Regions from separate parts of the Halomonas sp. ABH4_019 genome, predicted to be linked through region 4. Evidence: predicted binding sites of a transcription regulator. Region 4 holds the regulator's gene; each other region holds the start of a gene.
The links. The regulator sigma-54, encoded in region 4, starts transcription at its own class of promoters, with help from an activator protein. The targets are predictions, from matches to a motif close to TGGCACNNNNNTTGCTNT.
Positions count from the first base shown of each region.

Region 1 (2,198 bases), 290 kb from region 4:
CCATCGCCGGGCTGTGCTTGACCTCGGCACTTGGGTTGTCCTCGGTCACCGCCTCGACGATGAAGCGGGCATTCTCGTTGTCCTGCAGGGCGATAAAGACGCGTGACATGAGCGGGTACTCCATTGGCGATAAAGATCGGGGGTTGGCGTGCAAGATCGAGCGTGGCGATCGAGCGCCGGCTCAATGCGTCTCGAGCAGGCCGAGCTTGGCCAGGCGCTTGTCGAGGATCGACAGGGCATCGTCGAGCGTTACACCGGCCCTGGCGGCGATCGGCTGCAACGCGGCAACGGCACGCTCTCGCCATGCCAACACCCAGCGTGCGAGCAGGCCGCGGTTCTCGTCGCTTTCGGTGGCCAGCGCCTTCACCAGCGCATCGATGAAGCGACTGCCGTCCTTGAACCACTCGCCCATGAAGTCGGTGAGCATGGCGAGTTGGCCGCCTCCCGCGTCCATCAATCGGGCATCCAGGGTTTCCTGAACGAAGGGATACAGCAGGCCGTCCAGCACCAGGTTCTGGGCCACCGACAGCTCGGCCCAGTCCTCGAGCACCAGCGTGTCTTCGACGTAGCGGCGTACGCCTTGCCAGTCGGGATCGTCCATCCACAGCCGCTTGGCCTCGCCCAGCAGCACTCCCGGGCTGTCATCGATCAGCAGGCCGATCCGCGACAGGTACTGGGCCGCGGCCAGTCGGTCCATGCCGTGAAACATGTGGGCCTGGCTGAGGGTGGTGCCGTAGGCGGTCGAGGCGATACCGACATTGTTCATGTTGGCGCCGAGCTCGACGTGACGCAGCGGCAGCAGGCACTCGGTCACCAGGCGCCGCGCCTCGTCGCTCAGCTGGCCGCCGAGATGGCGCTTCTCGAAGAAGGCGAAGCTGGTTTCGGTGCTCTCCTGGAACTTGGCACGGGCGCCGACCCAGGCGCCGTAATAGAACTGGCGAGGATCGCTGAAGGCATACCAATCCTCCATCTTCAGCGCCGTGTAACCCGGGTCGTAGAGCTCATGCCGCTCGTCGAACATCGGACGATAGTGGAAGTTCTCGGTCGGCTGGATATCGAAACTGGCTTCCTGGTAGCGGGTCGCCGGCTTGTCGCCGAATCGCCTGCGGGTGTGGCCATAGGTCTGGCGAATCGGCTCGATTTCTGCCGTCTTGATCTCGACGCTCATAGTATCTCCTCGCTTGTTGTTGTCCGGTGTTGTCGACACCTGCTCGCTTATTGGCTGACGCTGTAGCGCCACTTTTCCATCTGGATATCGACCTGCCTGGCCTGCTCATCGCTCATGTGAATCACCTCATTTCGGGCGCAGAACGCCTCGAAGGCCTGGGGGGGAAGGATCAGCTCGACGAAGAGTTCGGGATTCTCGATGGCAAAGTCGAACTCGACGAACTTCTCGCTGCGCTCCCTGACACGCACATAGCGCTTGAGAGGACGGGAAATGACGGGTTGGGACATCGGGCACCTCCGGATGCATCATCACCCTGACGTTACAAGCGTCGTGCCAGATGCCGATTCGTAATAAAAAATCATTGATAAACAATAAATTGAAAAGAAAGCAACCCAGATGCCGTGCCCCCGAAGGCCGCCAGGCATCAAGCAAATGATGAGTTGCTGCCTTGCAGCGTCATCAATTCATGAAACCGGAAGGCCGCCGGGCGATGGCCAAGCGGAATGCTGGTGGGAAAAGCGCGGGAGATTTATGCTGGATCTCCGGCCGGCGGAGCGCCCGGCCGGGAAAATACGACCAAAGAATCATCATCACAATAACCACAACATCCCGCATGCCAACGCCCGACACCGTGAGAGACCCCATGCCCACGCCCTTGACGACGCCGCGCTATCCCGACAGCCAGGACATCCTGGACAAGTTGCGCTTCCTGCCCAGCGAGGGGCAGATATGGCTCGGCGAGCAGCGCATGCTGCTGCTGCAGGTCCAGACCATGGCCACGTTCCGCCAGGAAATCGTCAACACCATGGGCATGCAGCGCGCACGCAGCTTCTTCATGCGCCTGGGCTACCATGCCGGCCTCCAGGACGCCGAGCTGGCCCGATCGGTACGCGGCCAGGAAATGTCGGTGGAAGACGGCTTTCTCACCGGGCCCCAGCTGCACGCGCTCCGCGGGCTGGTGAAGGTAGTCCCCATCGCCCTGGACATCGATCCCCGACATGGCCACTTCTATGGCGAATTCGAGTGGCAA
Region 1 covers NZ_JBSWWC010000003.1:610,529-612,726, reverse strand. The annotation lists gene ACXAFN_RS15215 (MmoB/DmpM family protein) at 1-109, opposite strand, end outside; gene ACXAFN_RS15210 (aromatic/alkene monooxygenase hydroxylase subunit beta) at 182-1,168, opposite strand; gene ACXAFN_RS15205 (phenol hydroxylase subunit) at 1,216-1,455, opposite strand; gene ACXAFN_RS15200 (sigma 54-interacting transcriptional regulator) at 1,812-2,198, shown strand, end outside.
Region 1: ACXAFN_RS15205 (phenol hydroxylase subunit) is a predicted target of sigma-54. The motif match lies at 1,487-1,504, and genes of this name have one in related genera.

Region 2 (2,198 bases), on a different contig from region 4:
GCGCGCGGCGCTGATCGCCCGCCGGGCGATCGGCCCCAGGCCGATCAGGCAGGCCGCGAGGAAGGCCCAGTGGGCCACCGCCTCGCCGGCCACCAGGCGCAACAGCATGGCGACGGCCAGCGCCGCGCCGGTGGCCAGCACCAGCCGCCCCTTGGCGGTGGCATACCAGCGGCGTCGGGGCGTGTCGTCACCGCTCGTCGCCTCGGTGGCGTCCGGCATGGCCTCGTAACCCAGCCGGCGCACCGTGGCGGTGATCGTCTCGGGGGCGGTGCGGGCCTCGTCCAGCGTCAGGGTGAGCGTCTCGTTCATCACCGACACGCGAATGTCGTCGACGCCGGGGAGCCGCTCCAGGGCGCCGCGAATGGTCGCCGCGCAGCTCGGGCAGTCCATGCCGCCCACGGACCAGGTCCGGGTTCCGCCAGTGCCCGTTGGCGTATCGCCCGCTCCCACATCGCCCTCGCCGGCGGCCTCCGCCCGGCCGGCCGAGCAGCAGCCGTCGCTCGCAGCCGCGGCGGGATCGTCCGGCGAGGGGCGGCGCGCGATGCCGTAGCCCAGGCGCTCGACCAGCGCCTCGACGGTCTCGGGGGCGGTCTTGCCGGCCTCCAGCTCCAGCACCAGCGCTCCCTGCATGACCGATACCCGCACGTCGGCCACGCCCGAGAGGCGCTCAAGGGCAGCGCGAATCTTGCCGGCGCAGCTCGGGCAGTCCATGCCCTCGACACGCCAGTGGTGGCGACGACTCTGTGTTCCCGCGGCGTCACACGCCATATCAGCCTCCTCGGCGGTTCCGGAATCTCGATGCTGATCGCAGCTTAATCCCTGTAGTCGCTATAGACTCAAGCGACCCCGGCACACTCTCCAGTCGGCACCTCCGAGCCACCGCGCCACGGGCTCGCCCCTCGGCGTCCGTCACATGGCACGCAACCTGCAAGAATGTGGGAAACCCCATCGCGAGGTGCTCGCCCATGTCGTCCCCCTCCCTCTCGACGCCGCTGGCCGCCGACGCCTTTCGCGAGCGAGCCCGCCGCCACCTGCAACGCCTCTACGGTCCCCGGGCCGACGAGGTGCTGCGAAGGCTGCTCACCCTGTTGGCGCATCAGGCGCCCTCGGCGCCCCCGGATGGTGAGGCCCGGCCGCTCTGGAGCGAGCGCGACCAGTGGTTGATTGCCTACGGGGACAGCCTGGTCGACGGCCAACGCCTCCCCCTCGCGGTGCTCGACGACTTCCTCGCACGGCGCCTCGGCGAGACCTTCAGCGGCTTGCACCTGCTGCCCTTCTTTCCGTGGAGCAGCGACGATGGCTTCTCGGTCGTTCACTACCGCGAGGTCGACCCCGCCCTGGGCGACTGGCACCAGGTGCGACGACTGGCCGAGCGCCTCGACCTGACGGTCGATCTGGTGCTCAACCACGTGTCCCGGGAGTCGCTATGGTTCGCCGACTATCTCGGTGGCAACCTGCCGGGGCGCGACTTCTTCATCGAGATGGATCCCGACACCGATCTCTCGGCCGTGGTGCGGCCGCGAAGCTCGCCGCTGCTGGTCAAGGTGCCCACCCGTCGCGGGCCCCGCCACCTCTGGGCGACCTTCTCCGAGGACCAGATCGATCTGAACTTCGCCAACCCCGACGTGCTGCTGGAGTTCGTCGGCATCCTGCTGTTCTACCTGTGCCAGGGCGCGCGGGTCGTGCGTCTCGATGCCATCGCCTACCTGTGGAAGGAGGTCGGCACCTCCTGCATCCACCTGCCCCAGACCCATGAGGTGGTCCGGCTCTTGCGCGCCGTCGTCGATCACGTGGCCCCGGGCACCCTGATGCTCACCGAGACCAACGTGCCGCATCGCGAGAACATCAGCTACTTTGGTCTTGAAGATCAGGGTTTTGAAGATCAGGGTCTTGAACGTCAGGGTCTTGAAGATCAGGGCCTTGAACATCAGGATCACGAACAACAACGGCCAGATACGCCGCCCGACGAGGCCCACCTGGTCTACCAGTTCCCGCTGCCCCCTCTGCTGCTGCACACCTTCACCAGCGGCGAGGCAGGCACCCTGGCGGCCTGGCTGAAAAGCCTGCCCTCGCTGCCGCCTGGCTGCAGCTTCCTCAACTTCACCGCCAGCCACGATGGCATCGGGGTGCGCCCGCTGGAGGGCTGGCTGCCCCATCACGAGGTCGAGGCACTGCTCGAACTGATGCATCGCTTCGGC
Region 2 covers NZ_JBSWWC010000001.1:300,428-302,625, forward strand. The annotation lists gene ACXAFN_RS01365 (heavy metal translocating P-type ATPase) at 1-768, opposite strand, end outside; gene ACXAFN_RS01370 (sugar phosphorylase) at 966-2,198, shown strand, end outside.
Region 2: ACXAFN_RS01370 (sugar phosphorylase) is a predicted target of sigma-54. The motif match lies at 915-932, and genes of this name have one in related genera.

Region 3 (2,198 bases), on a different contig from region 4:
CGAGGCGCTGGAGCTCGAGCCGGTCACCGTGGTGCCGTCGGGAGAGGTGCGCGCTCCCGGGCGACCCGCGGCGGTGCAAGGCGGGGCCGACGCGCCCCCCCAGCCCTTCATGCCCTACGATGCCTTCGCGATCGTCTCCCCCGAGCCGCAGGCGACCCTGCCGACCGGCGCCGCCGGCAATGTCCAGGTGCGGCTGACCATCCGCCCCGAACTGCGCGACGACCATCGGGTGCGCCTGCTGCTGGACGGCCGGCTCAGCCAGTCGGCCATGCATACCGATACCTTCCAGCTCTCCAACCTGAACCGCGGCGAGCACGTGGTGCAGGCCGAGCTGCTCGATGCCAGCGGCGCGGTGCGCCACCGCACCCCCGCGGTGACCCTCTACGTCCAGCGGGCCAGCATCAACCTGCCGCGCAACCCCAACAACCCGGCCGGTTAGCTGCCCCCTCGCCGGGCGCCTCGGCCGCTGTGCCCGGACGGCTCACCCAGGCCCTGCCATCCGCCGCCCGCGGGCGGCGAGCGCGGCTTCGACGCCTTCGACCATGCCGAGCGGGTCGGCGAGGGCCGGGCCTTCCGGCACGCCGAACGCCTGGGCGTCGACCGCCCTCGGGAGGACGTGCGCCCGAAGCGGGGAGACGACCCTCGGCACGGATTCCCGCGGGAGCATGGCAAGCTCCGCTCGCACCCTCGCGAAGCGCCGGCCGACGATTGAGCGCTGCCTGACAGTGCGTGCACCAGGGTGGTGCACTAAAGTGGTGCGTATCCCAAGCCTCGGACCGCCCTGGGGCGCCGTGAGGCGGCCTTCCCCAAAGTGGCGCGCTTATTGCACTGATCTTTGCACCGATCTCCGTGCAAGGGGCTCATCGCCAAGGTCCGGGGTGACCGTTCACTTCGTTGCCGGGAATGTACCCATGTATCAACGCCTCATGGAACACCTCACCACTGCCGTGCTGCTGCTGGACGGCCAGCTGCGGCTGCGCTGGATGAACCCGGCGGCGGAGGCGCTGCTGGCGCTGAGCCGGTCGCGGGTGACCGGCCTGGCGCTGCCGGGGCTGGTCGACGCCGAGCAGGACATCGGTGCGCTGCTGGCCAAGGCCCGCGACGAGTTCCATCCCTTCACCCAGCGCGAGGCACGGCTGACCCTGCCGACCGGCGAGGTCCAGACCGTGGACTACACCGTCACGCCGCTGTCGCCGGACGAGCTGCTGCTGGAGGTGGAGCCCCGCGACCGGCTGCTGCGCATCTCCCGGGAGGAGGCCCTGCAGACCCGCCAGGAGACCATCAAGGTGCTGGCCCGCGGGCTCGCCCATGAGGTCAAGAACCCGCTGGGCGGCATCCGCGGAGCCGCCCAGCTGCTGGAACGCGACCTGGAAGACCCCCAGCTCACCGAGTTCACCCGCATCATCGTCGAGGAGGTCGACCGGCTGCGCGACCTGGTGGACTCCATGCTCGGCCCCAACCGGGTCAACCACCACGAGCCGCTGAACATCCACAAGGTGCTGGAGCGGGTGCGCGCCCTGGTGTCGGTGGAACACCCCGAGGTGACGATCACCCGGGACTACGACCCCAGCCTGCCCGACCTGACCGGCGATGAATCCCAGATGATCCAGGCCATCCTCAACGTGGCGCGCAATGCCGTGGAGGCGATGACCGAGGCCGGCATCGAGGGCCCCACCCTGGTGCTGCGCACCCGGGCGCGTCGCCAGTTCACCCTGGGCGCCGAGCGCCATCGCCTGGTCTGCGAGGTGAGCGTCCTCGACAACGGCCCCGGCATTCCCGAGGGGCTCAAGGAGACGCTGTTCTACCCCATGGTGTCCGGCCGCGCCGAGGGCAGCGGCCTGGGGCTGTCCATCGCCCAGTCGATCCTCCACCAACACCAGGGGCTGATCGAGTGCGATTCCCGACCGGGCCACACCGAATTCCGACTGCTGATACCGCTGGAGACCTCCCATGACTGAAGCCGCACGCGTCATGGTCGTCGATGACGATCGTGCCATTCGCTGGGTGCTGGAGCGCGCCCTGGCACAGCCCGATCTGGCGGTCGAGTGCGTCGACCGGGCCGACCGGGTGCTGGAGCGGCTGCTCGCGAATCCGCCCGACGTGCTGGTCACCGACATCCGCATGCCCGGCCTCGACGGCCTGGACCTGATGGCCCGGGTCCGCGAGGCGCACCCGGAGCTGCCGGTGATCGTGATGAC
Region 3 covers NZ_JBSWWC010000002.1:698,192-700,389, reverse strand. The annotation lists gene ACXAFN_RS10440 (DUF4124 domain-containing protein) at 1-439, shown strand, start outside; gene glnL (nitrogen regulation protein NR(II)) at 912-1,958, shown strand; gene ntrC (nitrogen regulation protein NR(I)) at 1,951-2,198, shown strand, end outside.
Region 3: glnL (nitrogen regulation protein NR(II)) is a predicted target of sigma-54. The motif match lies at 813-830, and genes of this name have one in related genera.

Region 4 (2,198 bases):
ACATCTGCGATGGCGCCTACATCGTCGGCGACGGCCAGATCATCGCCGAGGGCGACGCCGAGCAGATCCTGGCCAACCAGCGCGTGCGCGACGTCTACCTGGGCCAGGACTTCCGCCTCTAAGGGCTGCGGCTTCGCAAGTCACTGATATAGCGTCGCCAACCGACGACGGGCACGCCGATTGCCATTGGCACGCTAATTGCTTAATCAGCACTTGCATGGCGCCATCCGGGCCACTAGGGTAGGAGCCTCTTCGCCGGAGGAGCGGAACCATCCATGGCCATGAAGGCATCCCTGCAACTGCGCGTCGGCACCCAGCTGACCATGACGCCCCAGCTGCAGCAGGCGATCGGCCTGCTGCAGCTCTCGACCCTCGACCTCCGCCAGGAAATCCAGCAGGCGCTGGAAGCCAACCCCATGCTGGAACTCGAGGACGATTTCGGCGAGCAGGCGGTCGGCGAGACCCCGGAAGACGACTGGTCCGACGAGATTCCCGCGGAACTCTCCGTGGACAGCGACTGGTCGGACACCTTCCAGGACGCCGGCGGCAGCGGCGAGGCCCCCGACTTCGAGCGCCAGGCCGCCGGCCAGAGCCTGCAAGGCCACCTCGGCTGGCAGCTGGCCATGAGCGGCCTCGAGGAGCGCGAAACGCGCATCGCCGAGAGCCTGGTCGATGCCGTGACGCCGGACGGCTACCTGGACCAACCGCTGGACGAGCTACGCGACGGCCTGCGCGCCCAGGGCCTTGAGGGCCTGACCACCCGGGAGATCGAGGCCGTCCTGCTGCGCCTGCAACAGTTCGAGCCCACCGGCGTCTTCGCCCGCGACCTGCGCGAATGCCTGCTGCTGCAGCTGGCCACCCTGCCCGACGACACCCCGCTGCTGCCCCAGGCCAGGCGCTTGGTGCGCCAGTTCCTGGAGGCGCTGGCCGCCAGCGACCGCCGCCTGCTGAAGCGTCGCCTGGGGCTGGACGACGAAGCCCTCGAGCGGGTCATCGCCCTGATCCGCGGCCTCGACCCGCGCCCCGGCAGCACCTACGCCGGCGACGACAACGACTACGTGATCCCCGACCTGATCGCCCGCCACACCCCCCAGGGCTGGCGGATCGAGCTCAATCCCGAGGCCATGCCGCGGCTGCGCATCCAGCCCGACTACGCGGCGCTGATCCGCCGCGCCGACAAGAGCGACGACAACCAGTTCCTCAAGGACCACCTCCAGGAGGCCCGCTGGCTGATCAAGAGCCTGACCAGCCGCAACGACACCCTGCTGCGGGTCGGCCGCGAGGTGATGACCCGCCAGATCGACTTCCTCGAGCAGGGCGAGGAAGCCATGAAGCCGCTGATCCTGGCCGACATCGCCCAGGCGGTGGAGATGCACGAATCGACCATCTCGCGGGTCACCACCCAGAAGTTCATCCACACCCCGCGCGGCGTCTTCGAGCTCAAGTACTTCTTCTCGAGCCAGGTCGGGGGCGGCGAGGACGCCCACTCGAGCACCGCGATCCGCGCCCGCATCCGCAAGCTGATCGAGGGCGAGCCCCCGCGCAAGCCGCTCTCCGACAGCAAGCTGGTGGAGCTGCTCGGCGAGGAAGGCATCGAGGTGGCCCGGCGCACCGTGGCCAAGTACCGCGAGGCGATGCAGATCCCCTCCTCCAGCCGCCGCAAGCGTCTCGGTTAGGGCCGTCGCCAGCCGCGCCGCATGGCGTGGAAAACCGCCTGGCGCGGGGGGTTTGCAAGGCACCAAAAAGGGTTACAATCGGATCACCACCCAAGGAGCAAGGAGCGTGTCATGCAAGTCAACCTCACCGGCCACCACGTGGAATTGACCGATCCCCTGCGTGACTACGTGCAGGAGAAGCTCACGCGACTCGAGCGCCACTACGACAACATCACCACCGTGCAGGTCACGCTCTCCGTGGAGAAGGAACGCCAGCAGGCCGCCTGCACCCTGCATGCCGCCGGTGCCGATCTACACGCCGAGGCGATGGACGGCGACATGTACGCCGCCATCGACGCCCTTGCCGACAAGCTGGACCGCCAGCTGGTCAAGCACAAGGAAAAGACCCAGGCCCGCGCCCAGGGCGCCGCAAGCGTCCGCTGAGCCGCCAATGTCACTCGAAGCCATCCTGCCCCCCGAGCGCGCCCTGTTCGGCGTGCCCGGGGGGAGCAAGAAGCGGGTGCTGGAATTCTTCAGCACCTT
Region 4 covers NZ_JBSWWC010000003.1:322,558-324,755, reverse strand. The annotation lists gene lptB (LPS export ABC transporter ATP-binding protein) at 1-122, shown strand, start outside; gene ACXAFN_RS13815 (RNA polymerase factor sigma-54) at 276-1,676, shown strand; gene hpf (ribosome hibernation-promoting factor, HPF/YfiA family) at 1,788-2,099, shown strand; gene ACXAFN_RS13805 (PTS sugar transporter subunit IIA) at 2,107-2,198, shown strand, end outside.